Saccharibacillus brassicae: one gene and its partner. The protein of the gene in region 2 interacts with the protein of the main gene of each other region in a pairwise test. Links are inferred from orthologs where the notes say so. Each region holds a gene or a part of one and is shown on either strand. Other genes may lie near its edges.

Evidence for each region.
Region 1: the proteins of pcrA (region 2) and lpdA interact in binary tests that used the Escherichia coli proteins (3 or more experiments, as listed by UniProt). The link is inferred for Saccharibacillus brassicae from one-to-one orthologs.

Annotation. Positions count from the first base shown.
Region 1 is NZ_CP041217.1:5,398,518-5,403,378, forward strand. The notes cover bases 1,985-4,861. They hold lpdA (dihydrolipoyl dehydrogenase), read right to left. Parts: upstream 4,197-4,861; coding sequence 2,772-4,196; downstream 1,985-2,771. Other genes in these bases: FFV09_RS22565 (thymidylate synthase), read right to left, coding at 1,985-2,456; FFV09_RS22575 (2-oxo acid dehydrogenase subunit E2), read right to left, coding at 4,200-4,861. In the rest of the region: FFV09_RS22555 (glutamate synthase subunit beta), read right to left, coding at 1-1,031; FFV09_RS22560 (dihydrofolate reductase), read right to left, coding at 1,149-1,652; more of FFV09_RS22565, read right to left, coding at 1,662-1,984. UniProt on the Escherichia coli protein: Lipoamide dehydrogenase is a component of the glycine cleavage system as well as of the alpha-ketoacid dehydrogenase complexes.
Region 2 is NZ_CP041217.1:1,864,364-1,873,456, reverse strand. Bases 2,915-5,951 are described here. They hold pcrA (DNA helicase PcrA), read left to right. Parts: upstream 2,915-3,278; coding sequence 3,279-5,624; downstream 5,625-5,951. Other genes in these bases: ligA (NAD-dependent DNA ligase LigA), read left to right, coding at 5,642-5,951; pcrB (heptaprenylglyceryl phosphate synthase), read left to right, coding at 2,915-3,055. Also shown: FFV09_RS07940 (DUF2304 domain-containing protein), read left to right, coding at 1-376; FFV09_RS07935 (GtrA family protein), read left to right, coding at 360-821; FFV09_RS07930 (ArnT family glycosyltransferase), read left to right, coding at 821-2,113; more of pcrB, read left to right, coding at 2,351-2,914; more of ligA, read left to right, coding at 5,952-7,654. UniProt on the Escherichia coli protein: A helicase with DNA-dependent ATPase activity. Unwinds DNA duplexes with 3'-5' polarity. Translocates on single-stranded DNA with 3'-5' polarity. Initiates unwinding more efficiently from a nicked substrate than double-stranded DNA.

The DNA of each region.
Region 1 (4,861 bases), 3.5 Mb from region 2 along the record:
TTCGGGAACTGCGGCCACGGGTTGGCCAGAATGTCGCGTTCCAGCGGCGCTTTGTTGTGCGTGCCGAACTGGGTAATGCTGCTGCAGCCGTGACGCAGCGAAGTCGCCACGCAGTCGGAACCGGTGTCGCCGCCGCCGATGACGATCACGTCTTTGCCCGCCGCCGAAATGTATTCGCCGTTTTCCAGATTGGAATCAAGGTAACTTTTGATCGTTCCGTTCAGGAAGTCCATCGCGTACGTCACGCCTTTGAGATGGCTGCCTTCGATGTTGAATTCACGCGGTTTCGTTGCACCGCCGCAAAGTACGACGGCGTCGAATTCGTCCGTCAGCTGCTGCGCCGGAATGTCTTTGCCGATTTCCGTCGACGTAATGAACGTGATGCCTTCGGCCGCCAGCAGGTCGACGCGGCGCTGCACGATGTCCTTTTCGAGCTTCATGGACGGAATGCCGTACGTCAGCAGGCCGCCGATGCGGTCGGAACGCTCGTAGACGGTCACGGAATGTCCCGCTTTGTTCAGCTGCGCCGCGCAGGCCAGGCCCGCAGGTCCCGAGCCGACAACAGCAATCTTTTTGCCGGTGCGGTGTTTGGGCGGTTCGGGCTGTACCCAACCTTCCGCAAACCCTTTTTCGATAATCGCTTCTTCGATGCTCTTGATCGTAACCGGCTGGCCGATCAAGCCGACGGTACAAGAACCTTCGCACGGAGCCGGACAGATGCGGCCGGTAAATTCCGGGAAGTTATTCGTTTTATGCAGACGGTCGAGTGCCTCTCTCCACAATCCCCGATAGACCAGGTTGTTCCACTCCGGAATCAGGTTGTGCACCGGGCAGCCGGAAGTGCCGCCGCTCATGTTCACGCCCACGTGGCAGTACGGCGTTCCGCAGTCCATGCAGCGCGCTCCCTGCGTACGCAGTTCTTCTTCCGACATATGTTTATGGAATTCTTCCCAATCTTTGATGCGTTCAAGCGGATTGCGATCCGTTGGCAGCTGACGCTTATATTCCATAAATCCAGTAGGTGTAGACATCGAACGTTTCCCCCATCCGCATAAGTTCTTGATTTTTGTTCTCTATTCTATCACAAGCGATATATTTCAACCATAATATCATTTTTCGTTCGTCATTTGAAATAGATTATACGGAAATTAATTTGCATTTTGTGTAGAACGTTCGTAAATCTCAAAAACGTAACGGTACGTGTTCTTCTCGTCCTGCACGCCTTCTTCCGTGTGCACGAGCGTCCAGCCCGACCAGTCTAGCTCCGGAAAATGCGTGTCCCCTGCAAAAGCTTCATGTACCCGCGTCACGCGCAGCCGATCGGCCAGCGGCAGGAACAGCTCGTACACCTGCGACCCGCCGATGATCATCACTTCTTCCCCATCTGCGGCAGAGAGCGCTTCTTCGGCCGTATGCACAACCTGCGCCCCTTCCGCGGCATAAGAAACATCGCGCGTCAGCACGAGGTTCGGACGATCTTTGAGCGGTCTGGAACCGAACGACTCCCACGTTTTGCGTCCCATCACTACCGGCTTGCCCAGCGTTTCGCGTTTGAAATAAGCCATATCGGCCGGCAGGCGCCACGGAAGCGTGTTATCCCGACCGATCAGCCCGTTCTCGTCCTGGGCCCAAATAAGCGTAATTGTCGGCATAAGGCCCTCCTAGATCGCAATCGGCGCTTTGATGCCCGGCTGCGGATCATAATTTTCGAACACGAAATCTTCGTAGCGGTAATCGAAAATGGAATCCGGCTTGCGCACTATGCGCAGCTGCGGCAGCTCGCCCGGTTGTCGCTGCAGCTGCGTACGGACCTGCTCGATATGGTTGGAGTAAATATGCACGTCGCCGCCCGACCAGACGAACTCGCCGACTTCAAGGCCGCACTGCTGCGCGATCATATGGGTGAGCAGCGCATAGCTCGCAATGTTGAACGGCAGGCCGAGGAACGTATCGACGGAACGCATCGTCAGCATGCAGGAGAGCTTGCCGTCCGCCACGTAGAACTGGAACAGCAGATGGCACGGAGGAAGCTTCATATTGTCGATCTCGGCCACATTCCAGGCGCTTACGATATGGCGGCGGGAATCGGGATTGTGCTTGATCGAATGGATCACCTGCGAGATCTGGTCGATCTTCCGGCCGTCCGGCGTCTCCCAGGCGCGCCACTGCGAACCGTATACCGGTCCCAGCTCGCCGTTCTCGTCGGCCCATTCGTTCCAGATCCGCACCCCGTTTTCCTGCAAATAGCCGACGTTCGTATCGCCTTTGAGGAACCACAGCAGTTCGTGTACGATCGACTTCAGATGCAGTTTTTTCGTTGTCAGCAGCGGAAAACCTTCCGTCAGGTCGAACCGCAGCTGGCGGCCGAATACCGACACCGTGCCGGTCCCTGTCCGGTCTCCTTTTTCCGTCCCGTGATCCAAAATATCCTGCAGCAAATCCAAATATTTACGCAAAAAAAGCCACCTCTGTTCCAGGGCATTCGTTCTCTTCTCGCGAGAAACCGCCCTTATTCGTCGTTCTTATTTTGTAAAGCCGAAAGCAAATGCTCGTTCGTCTAGTTTATCACGTCCGCCGCAAAAAAGAATAGGCCCCGCGAGGATGAAAAAACCGAATTCACCGGTAAATTTCATCTTTTTTCGACAAAGAAATTTAAGGCGCACATGAAAAAGCGGACGCCTGTAGGCGCCCGCTTTGCTTGGGCAAAATTCGGGGAGTCCGAGTAAAACGGGAATTCCGAACTTTGCTTTTATGAATTCATACTTTTGAAATTAGCGTTTTTTAGGAGCGATTGCGTGGATCGGGTTACCCAAAACCAGCTCGGCCGCTTCCATCACGATTTCGCCCAGTGTCGGGTGAGCGTGGATAGTCAGGGCCAAATCTTCCAGGGTTGCGCCCATTTCGACGGCGAGACCCATTTCGGCGATCATGTTCGTCGCTTCCAGACCGACGATTTGGCTGCCCAATACGACGCCGGTGCTTTCTTCGGCTACGATTTTCACGAAGCCTTCCGGATGGTTCAGCGATACGGCACGGCCGTTGCCGCCGTAGCTGAATTTACCTGCCACGACGTTGAAGCCTTTTTCTTTGGCTTCTTTTTCGGTCAGGCCGACGCTGGAGCATTCCGGATCCGTGAAGACCACGGCAGGCATGCACTTGTAATCGACGACAGCCGGATGTCCGGCAATCGCTTCGGCAGCCACTTTACCTTCGTACGAAGCTTTATGTGCCAGCGCGAGGCCAGGCACGATATCGCCGATTGCGAAGATATGCGGAATGCTGGTACGGCCTTGTTGGTCGACTTTGATCAGGCCGCGCTCGTCGAGCTCAACGCCGATCATGTCCAGACCCAGTTCGCCGTCGGTGTTTGGACGACGTCCAACCGTTACGAGCAGGTAGTCAGCCGTGATTTCCTGGCTTTCTCCGCCTACCGAGAATTTCACGGTTACGTCTTTGTCCGTTTGCGTTGCGCTTTCGGCTTTGGCATTCGCGTGAATCTCGATGCCGTTTTTCTTCATGGTTTTCGACACGAGGTTCGTCATGTCTTTGTCAAAACCAGGCAGAACCGTGTCCAGACCTTCGATGATCGTCACTTTCGTGCCGAACTTCGCGTACATCTGGCCCAGCTCGGCACCGATATAGCCGCCGCCGATGACGATAAGGCTTTTCGGAATCTCAGGCAGGTTCAGCGCTTCGGTCGACGACAGGATGCGTCCGCCGAACGGGAAAGGCTTCAATTCGATCGGACGGGAACCCGTCGCGATGATGCAGTTCTTAAAACGGTAGCGCGGCGATTCGTGATCGTTGAATACGCGTGCTTCGTTTTCGTTGATGAACATGCATTCGCCGTTGAAGACTTCAACGTTGTTGCCTTTGAGCAGTCCGCTTACGCCGTTCGTCATTTTCTTGACGACGCCGTTTTTGAACTCTTGGGTTTTGGCGAAATCGACTTTAACGTCGCTTGCCGTAATGCCGAAAGCTTCGCCGTGCTGCGCGTTTTCGAAGCTGTGCGCAGCCGAGATCAGAGCTTTGGAAGGAATACAACCGCGGTTGAGGCAGACACCGCCGAGTTCGGCTTTGTCCACGATCAGAACCTGTTGTCCCAGTTGAGCGGCGCGGATGGCGGCTACATAGCCGCCGGGTCCGGCACCGATTACCAATGTGTCAATATCCAGGGAAGCGTCTCCTACTACCATTGTTTATACCTCCATTACCATCAGCTCGGGATTAGCGAGCAGGGATTTAAGATAGTTCATGCAATTTTGTGCAGTAGCGCCGTCGATCAGACGGTGGTCGAAGCTCAGGGACAGAGCCATCATCGGAGCGGCTACGATTTCGCCGTTTCTTACGATAGCTTTTTCGCTGATGCGGCCCGTACCGAGGATTGCCACTTCCGGATAGTTAATGATCGGCGTGAAGAACATGCCGCCTGCGGAACCGATATTCGTGATGGAGATCGTGCTGCCTCTCATCTCGTTCGGAGCAAGCTTGCCGTCGCGGCCGCGTTTGGCCAGATCGCTGATCGATTCCGCGATCTTGAACACGCTTTTGCGGTCGGCGTCTTTGACGACCGGTACGATCAGACCGTTTTCGGTGTCTGTCGCGATGCCGATGTCATAGTGCTTTTTGTAGACGATTTCGTTGGCCGCTTCGTCGATCGAAGCGTTCAGAGCCGGGAATTCGCGTACAGCGGCAACCAGAGCCTTGACGATGAACGGCAGGTAAGTGACTTTGATGCCTTTCTTCTCGGCCAGCGGTTTCATGCGGGTACGGAAAGCGACCAGTTCGGTTACGTCGACTTCGTCCATGATCGTAACGTGCGGAGCCGTGTAAGCCGATTTGACCATCGCGTTCGAGATGG
Region 2 (9,093 bases):
GCTGCTGCTGATCCTGTTCAGCGTCGTCGTCTTCGCCGTCTTCATCAACCGGACGCGGCGGTACAAGCTCGAACTGAAATACGCGCTGGTGTGGATTTTCCTGAGCACGGCAGGCGTAATCGTGGCCGTTTTCCCGCAGATCTTCTTTTTCATCGCGGACGTCATGGGGATCGAAGTGCCTGTGAACGCGGTGTTCCTGCTTGCCGTCTCGGCCATTTTCCTCATCCTGTACAGCATGACCGCTTCGCTCTCCAATCATTCCCGCAAGCTGCGTACGCTGACCCAGGAACTCGGATTGATGCGCCACCGGATGGAGCAGTTGGAACGCCGGCTGGAACGGACCGAAGGAGGGACGGCGGATGCGGACGAACGATAGAACGCGGAAGCCGGGCCAAAGCCTGCTGCGCCTGCTGCCGCCGTTTCTGCGCGACCATCTGCCCGATTTTATCAAGTACGGCGTGATCGGGGTCGGCGGGACGCTGCTTCAGACCGGGACCCTGCTGCTCTACGTGGAAAAAGGGCACGGCAGCCCGTTGGTCGGATCGACGCTCGGATTCGTGCTGTCGCTGCTGTTCTCGTACGCCGCCAATGCCAGATGGACGTTCAAGCAAAGCAAGCGTTCGGCTTCCGTTCTGGTCAAGTATACGGTCGTGTCCCTGGTGGGGCTGCTGCTGAACCTGCTGATTCTGTACCTGTTCGACCAAGTGTTCGGTTGGTGGTACGTATACGGACAGATTACGTCGATCGTACTCGTCCCGATTCATAACTTCATTTTGAACAAAGCGTGGGCGTTCCGGACGCCGAAGCGGGAAAGAAGGTAATGGTGTTCTCCTTAAAAAATGAAACCGCGCAAACGCGCAGACGCCTGCTGCTGCTGTGCCTGCTCGTATTTGCCGCAAGCTGTATCGTTTCGCTCGCCTACGGCGACCGGCTGCTGCTCGGCTCGTACGCGAAGATGAACGACGACGACGTCAAGTACGCCCAGACCGCCGACCGGCTGCTGGAGACGGGCGTGCTGTCCTATAATACCGGCGAAGCGCCGTCCACGTTCATCATGCCGCTGTTTCCGCTGCTGCTGGCCGGCGCCAAATGGATCGCGGGCGAAGCCGGAGGCGTCATCTTGCTGCGGCTTCTGCAGGGAGCCTTTCAGGCGTTCGGCGTGTATCTGATGTTCGTGCTGGCTCGGCGGGTATTCGGCAGCGGACGGACCGCGATGACGGCAGCGGTGCTGCTCGCTGTTTATTTGCCCGACTACTTCGTCTCCGGTTCGATCCTGACCGAGTCCGGCTTCCGGCTGTGCCTGATGCTGAGTGTCTGCTGGCTGTTCAAAGGGCTGGACAAGCCCGGTGTTCTCAACTGGGCGCTGTTCGCCGTCTTCTGGACCGCGCTCTGCTATTTCAAGCCGCATGCCGCGCTGCTGCCGCTCGTGCCGGGGCTGTTCTGGTTGGCGCGGCGGTATGCTTTCGACAAAATGCTGGGTTATACCGCGGTCATTCTGGGCGTGTTCGCCCTGTTGATGTCGCCGTGGTGGATACGCAACTACGAGGCGTTCGGCCGGTTCATTCCGTTTACCGAAGCGGTCGGCAGTCCGATGATTCTCGGCTCGACCGCGTTCGGGCAGGTGCCGGACGGCTTCTACGACAAATACCCCGAATACGGGGGCGACGTCATGAGCGGTTCCGACGACTCGATGGCGCAGGCCGCCGGGCGCATGGTCGCCTACGGGTTCATGCACGAACCGTTCAAATACGCGGCGTTCTACACGGCAGGCAAGTTCGGCGGGTTGTACGGTATCGCTTACTGGGAACGCCCGATTATGGGCCTGACCTGGGCGCCGTATTTCCCGATCCATGCCGCGTACGTGCTGCTCGGCCTTTACGGGATATGGCTGGCGTATCGAAAAAAATGGAGCGGCGCTTCCGTGCCGCTCGCCGTGCTGGCCTACTTTACGCTGATCTACGTGCCGTTTATCGCGATTCCGCGTTACGGCTACCCGAACCTGTTCCTGTTCGCGCTGTTCGCCGCGCCGGCGCTGCTGGCGCTGCATGACCGGTACCGGGCCCGCCGCGCCGCGCTTCGCGGGGAAGGAACGGCCGTCCGCTCAGATCTGTAAGCAGCGCGCAAGAGCGGCTTGCGCAAGCCGCATGCGTTACCCCGAACCTGCCCCGAACCGCCCCGCTGCCGGGGCGGTTTTTGGTTCGCCCAATGGCTGTTCCAAACTGTTCGCATTCCATGCGAACAAAGAATTGACACGCCTCTGCACGTAGCATAGACTTATGTTGGAACAGCCTGCCTGAACGCCCCGATGGAGCCGTGCCGGCAGGCCGACAAGGCGGATGGAGGAATGGCATTGAGTCACCTATTCGAGACATGGCGACATGTTTTCAAGCTGGATCCGGATCGGGAATTGTCCGATCAGGATCTGGACGCGATCTGCCTGTCGGGCAGCGACGCGATTCTGGTCGGCGGGTCGAGCGGCGTCACCTACGACAACACGGTCGATCTCATGTCGCGCATTCGGCGTTACGAACTGCCCTGCGCGCAGGAGGTCTCGACGCTGGATTCGGTCGTGCCGGGATTCGATCTGTACCTCATTCCGATGATTCTGAACACGGATCGGGCGGAATGGATTACCGGGCACCACCGGGCGGGCCTGGAGAGCTTCGGGGAAGTCATCCCGTGGGATATGCTGGCCGCCGAGGGGTACATCGTGCTGAACCCCGATTCCACCGTCGCGCACCTGACCGGAGCGCAGGCGGAGATCGACGCGGCTGCCGCCGCGGCCTGCGCCCGTATGGCCGACAAGCTGATGCGGCTGCCGATCGTATACGTCGAATACAGCGGCATGTACGGCGATCTTGAGCTCGTGCGCGAAGTGCGCCGGGTGACGGGCGAAGCATCCGTCTTCTACGGCGGCGGCATTCGCGATTACGGGACCGCCCTGGCGGCGGCCGAAGCCGCCGATACGGTCGTCGTCGGCAATATCGTCTACGACGACCTGAAGGCCGCTCTCGATACCGTTCGCGGCGTCCGGAGCGCCAAATCGCCGACCTGAGCTTTAATCAATCCCTTTTGAAGCGGACTCCGCTTTCGGTACGCGCAGCCGCGCGGATATCGGAGTCCTTGCAGCAGCCTATCCCGGAATGCATAATCTTGTGCATTCCTTGTACGCTTTTGTCTCTTGATCTTTTATGTTGGATTATCGATTATTCATTCCCTATCTCAACCGACGCCAATGCGCAGCGTCTCTCCGAGCGCAACGAAAGGAGCACCACATCATGTTTAACCTCGACGAATCGATCGCCCGCCTGAATCCGCAGCAGCGCAAAGCCGCTCTCAAGACGGAAGGCCCGCTGCTGATCATGGCCGGTGCGGGCAGCGGCAAGACCCGGGTGCTGACGCACCGGATCGCCCACCTCATCCGCGCCAAGAAGAGCGCGCCGTGGGGCATTTTGGCGATCACGTTCACGAACAAAGCCGCCCGCGAGATGCAGGAACGGGTCTCGGCGCTCGTCGGACCCGAAGGCAAGGAGATCTGGGTCTCGACGTTCCACTCGATGTGCGTCCGCATCCTGCGCCGCGATATCGACCGGATCGGGTTCTCGTCCAGCTTTTCCATTCTCGACTCCGGCGACCAGCTGTCCGTCATCCGCAACTGCATGAAGGACCTGAACCTCGACACGAAGAAGTTCGAACCCAAAGCCGTTCAGGCGCTCGTCAGCGCGGCGAAGAACGAACTGATCACGCCCAAGATGTACGAGCAAAAAGCCGGCGGAGACTTTATGGAGTCCATCGCGGCCAAAGTGTACGGCATGTACCAGAAGCGCCTGCGCAGCAACAACTCGCTCGACTTCGACGACCTGATCATGAAGACGATCGAGCTGTTCAACGAAGTGCCCGAAGTGCTGGAGTCCTACCAGAAAAAATTCCGCTACATCCACGTCGACGAATACCAGGATACCAACCGCGCGCAGTACATGCTGTGCCGCATGCTGGCCGACAAGCACCATCAGATTTGCGTCGTGGGCGACAGCGACCAGTCCATCTACCGGTGGCGCGGCGCCGACATCACGAACATCCTGAATTTTGAGCAAGATTACCCGGAAGCCGAAACGATCCTGTTGGAGCAAAATTACCGTTCTACCGCGAATATCCTGAATGCCGCCAACAGCGTCATCGGGCGCAACACCGGACGCAAGCCGAAGAACCTGTGGACCGATCAGGAAGGCGGCGCCAAAATCCGCGTGTTCCGCGGCAGCACCGAGCATGACGAAGGATACTTCGTAACCGGTGAGATCCACAAAAATATCAAAAAAGGCATGGTCTACAAAGACCACGCTGTTCTGTACCGCACGAACGCCCAGTCCCGGGTCATCGAGGAAATTCTGATCAAGTCGGATATTCCGTACCAGATCGTCGGCGGCATCAAGTTCTACGATCGCAAAGAAATCAAGGATCTGCTCGCCTACCTGCGCCTGCTGTCCAACCCGGACGACGATCTCAGCCTCGTGCGCGTCATCAACGTGCCCAAGCGCGGGATCGGCGACACGAGCGTGGCCAAGCTGGCCGCGGCGGCGACCGAGCGGGGCATTTCCATGTTCAAGGTGCTCGAAGTGGTGGACGATCTCGGCTTTGCCGGGCGGACCCGCAACGCGCTGGTCGAGTTCTATGACATGATCGTCGCCCTGCACCGCATGGTCGATTATTTGTCCGTCACCGAATTGACCGAGAAGATTTTGGAGATGAGCCAATACCGCGTCGAGATGCAAAAAGAAAACACGCTGGAGTCCAAAGCCCGTATCGAGAACATCGACGAGTTCCTGTCCGTTACGCTGGAGTTCGAAGCGCGGACGGAAGAGAAGACGCTCGTCGCGTTCCTGACCGACCTTGCGCTGATCGCGGACATCGACACGGTCAACGACGACGAGAAAGACAAAAATCCCGACGATGCCGTCGTCCTCATGACGATGCACAGCGCCAAAGGCCTGGAGTTCCCGGTCGTGTTCGTTATCGGCATGGAGGAAGGCGTCTTCCCGCACAGCCGGGCTTTCCTCGACAATGACGAACTGGAAGAAGAACGCCGCCTGGCCTACGTGGGCATCACCCGCGCGGAAAAGCAGCTGTACCTCTCCTGCGCGCAGATGCGGACGCTGTTCGGCCGCACGACGGCCAATCCGCCTTCCCGGTTCCTGCAGGAGATTCCGGAAGAGCTGAAGGAAGATACCGGAGTCAATCCCGACCGGTACCGCCGCGGCGGCGATCCCGACAAAGGCTACGGCAATTCGCGCGGCGGCGGACGGGGCTTCGGCGGCGGATCGTCGACCGGCGGCTTCGGCCGTCCGGCTTCGAGCACCGCGCCTACGGGCATGGGCCGACCGGCCGTCGCTCCCCGCGGTTCCGGCGTGACCGTCACCCCGGCGGGCGGCAAGCCTGCCGCGCGCAGCACGAACAACACCGGCGCGTTCCAGGTCGGCGACAAAGTCGCGCACGGCAAATGGGGCGAAGGCACCATCGTGTCGATCAAGGGCAGCGGCAACGATACGGAGTTGAACATCGCTTTTAAAGCGCCGACCGGCATCAAGCGCCTGCTGGCCGGATTTGCGCCGATTACCAAAGTCGAATAAAAAAGGACGGGAAGACGATGGATGCGATGCACGAGATGGAAGGGTTGGTCGAGCAGCTCAACCGCTACAGCTACGAATACTATACGCTGGACCGGCCGACGGTCAGCGACAAGGAATACGATGTACTCTACGACCGGCTGATCAAGCTGGAACAGGAGAGCGGCTTCGTTCTGCCGGATTCTCCGACGCTGCGGGTAGGCGGCGAACTGCTCAAAGGGTTTGCGCCGCATCGGCATCTGGCTCCGCTCTGGAGTCTCGACAAAGCGCAAAACGAAGAAGAGCTGGGAACCTGGAATACGCGGACGCTGAAGCTGTGGAACGACTACAACACCAAGAATCCCGAAAATCCGCTGCCGGAACTGGAATATGCGTTGGAACTGAAGTTCGACGGGCTGACGCTGAACCTGACTTATACGGACGGCAAGTTGGTGCAGGCGGCGACGCGCGGCAACGGCACGGTCGGCGAAGGGATTTTGGAACAGGTCAAAACGATCCGCTCCGTGCCGCTGTCCATTCCGTTCAAGGACGGCACGATCGAAGTACAGGGCGAAGGCATCATGAACCTGTCGGCGCTGGAGACGTACAACAAGACCGCGCAGGAACCGCTCAAGAACGCCCGGAACGCCGCGGCCGGCGCGCTGCGCAACCTGAATCCCAAAGTGACGGCGAGCCGCAAACTGAGCGCTTTCTTCTATAATATCGGGTACAGCGATACGAAGACGTTTGCGAGCCACCTGGAGATGATGGACTTTTTGCGGGACAATCACTTCAAGGTGAATCCGTACATTTTCTATTTCAACAAGTTCGAGGACGTCATGGAGCAGCTGCACGATATCGTCAAAGGGCGCAGCGGGCTCGATTACCTGATCGATGGTGCGGTTATCAAAATCGTCGATGTGCGCACGCGCTCCGTGCTCGGCTATACGGGCAAGTTTCCGCGTTGGGCGGTTGCGTACAAGTTCGAAGCGGAAGAGACAACCACCGTGCTGGAGTCCGTATCGTGGGAAGTGGGCCGCACAGGCAAAATCACGCCGATCGCGCGGCTTGAAGCGGTGGAACTTGCCGGTGTCACGGTCAAAAACTGCACGCTCAACAACGTCGGCGATATCGAACGCAAAAATCTCAAGCATGCGCTGGGGACGAGAGTGTTCATCCGCCGCTCGAACGACGTCATTCCCGAGATTCTGGGCAAAGTGACGGAAGAGAGCGACGGCGAAGAGATCGTCTATCCGGAAAATTGTCCGGCGTGCGGTTTCCCGCTCGTTCAGCGCGGCGCGCATCTGTTTTGCGATAACCGCTTGTCTTGCAAACCGCAGGCGATCGGACGGATTGCGCATTTCGCTTCGCGCGACGCGATGGATATCGAGACGTTCAGCATCAAGACGGCGACGCAGCTCTACGACGAACTTAACGTTCGCGAGCCTGCCGAACTGTATGAACTGGAGCAGGAGTCGCTGGTCAAGCTGGAGCGGTTCGGGGAACGCAAAGCCGCCAATCTAATCGAAGCGCTGGAGCAGAGCAAGACCCGCGACCTGGCTTCGTTCCTGTTCGGCCTCGGCATTCCGAATACCGGCAAGTCGACGACGAAGATGTTGGCGGAACATTATCGGGATCTCGATAAAGTGATGAACGCGACGGCTGAAGAATTGATCGAGCTGCCGGACGTGGGCGGAATCGTAGCCGAGAGTATCGTGACTTTCTTCAACGATCCGTTCATGCGGGCGGGCGTCGAGAAAATGCGGGAGTTGGGCGTACAGCCGACCGTTCCTGCAGCGCCGCCCGAAGTCAAAGCCGATTCCTATTTCAGCGGCAAAACGGTCGTGCTGACCGGTACGCTGCATCAGCTGACGCGCGAAGAAGCGGCGGAGCGCCTGGAAGCGTTGGGAGCCAAAGTGACCGGCAGCGTGTCCAAGAAAACGGATATCGTAATTGCCGGAGAAAAAGCGGGCAGCAAGCTTACCAAAGCGCGGGAGCTGGACATTGAAGTCATTGAAGACGAAGACGAGCTTGTGCGGCTGCTGAACGAATAGCGGCTGTTTGAAGGAAGAAGGGGCCGGGCAGCCGGCCTTTTTCTTTTCGTTCAAAGGATGTAGAAAAAGCAATTCAGAAAAAGCCTTGCATTATTGTTAGCTAGGTGGTAAGATATTTCTTGTCGCTTCTGACAGCTGCTCAACACCATAAAACATCGGGTTGTGAAACTTGAGAAATAAGTTGTTGACAACGAGAACGACGCATGATAAGATATAAAACGTTCGGCAAACAAGTTGCCGGTCGCAAGTTCTTTGAAAACTGAACAGTGAGTGAGTTGCGACAATGCAGATTGTCGTAAGAATATAAGGTTCTTGAGCAATCGAGAATCGCCACGTTTTAACGAGCACATGGTGCTTTCTTGACAAGTCAACTTCAAGACCATCCGCTTTATCCGAATCCAGGCCCTATGGGGTCTCTAATCGGAGTCGCGGGTGCAACAGAGGTTGCACCTTAATGGAGAGTTTGATCCTGGCTCAGGACGAACGCTGGCGGCATGCCTAATACATGCAAGTCGAGCGGACTTGAAGAGGAGCTTGCTTCTCTGACGGTTAGCGGCGGACGGGTGAGTAACACGTAGGCAACCTGCCTTTTAGCCTGGGATAACTTCCGGAAACGGATGCTAATACCGGATACATCGTTTCTCCGCATGGAGAGATGAGGAAAGACGGCGCAAGCTGTCACTGAGAGATGGGCCTGCGGCGCATTAGCTAGTTGGTGGGGTAACGGCTCACCAAGGCGACGATGCGTAGCCGACCTGAGAGGGTGAACGGCCACACTGGGACTGAGACACGGCCCAGACTCCTACGGGAGGCAGCAGTAGGGAATCTTCCACAATGGGCGAAAGCCTGATGGAGCAATGCCGCGTGAGTGATGAAGGTTTTCGGATCGTAAAGCTCTGTTGCCAGGGAAGAACGTCCGGGTGAGTAACTACACTCGGAGTGACGGTACCTGAGAAGAAAGCCCCGGCTAACTACGTGCCAGCAGCCGCGGTAATACGTAGGGGGCAAGCGTTGTCCGGAATTATTGGGCGTAAAGCGCGTGCAGGCGGCGGGTTAAGTCGGATGTTTAAGATCGGGGCTCAACCCCGATTCGCATCCGAAACTGGCCCGCTTGAGTGTAGGAGAGGAAAGTGGAATTCCACGTGTAGCGGTGAAATGCGTAGAGATGTGGAGGAACACCAGTGGCGAAGGCGACTTTCTGGCCTATAACTGACGCTGAGGCGCGAAAGCGTGGGGAGCAAACAGGATTAGATACCCTGGTAGTCCACGCTGTAAACGATGAGTGCTAGGTGTTCGGGGTTTCGATACCCTGGGTGCCGAAGTTAACGCATTAAGCACTCCGCCTGGGGAGTACGGTCGCAAGACTGAAACTCAAAGGAATTGACGGGGACCCGCACAAGCAGTGGAGTATGTGGTTTAATTCGAAGCAACGCGAAGAA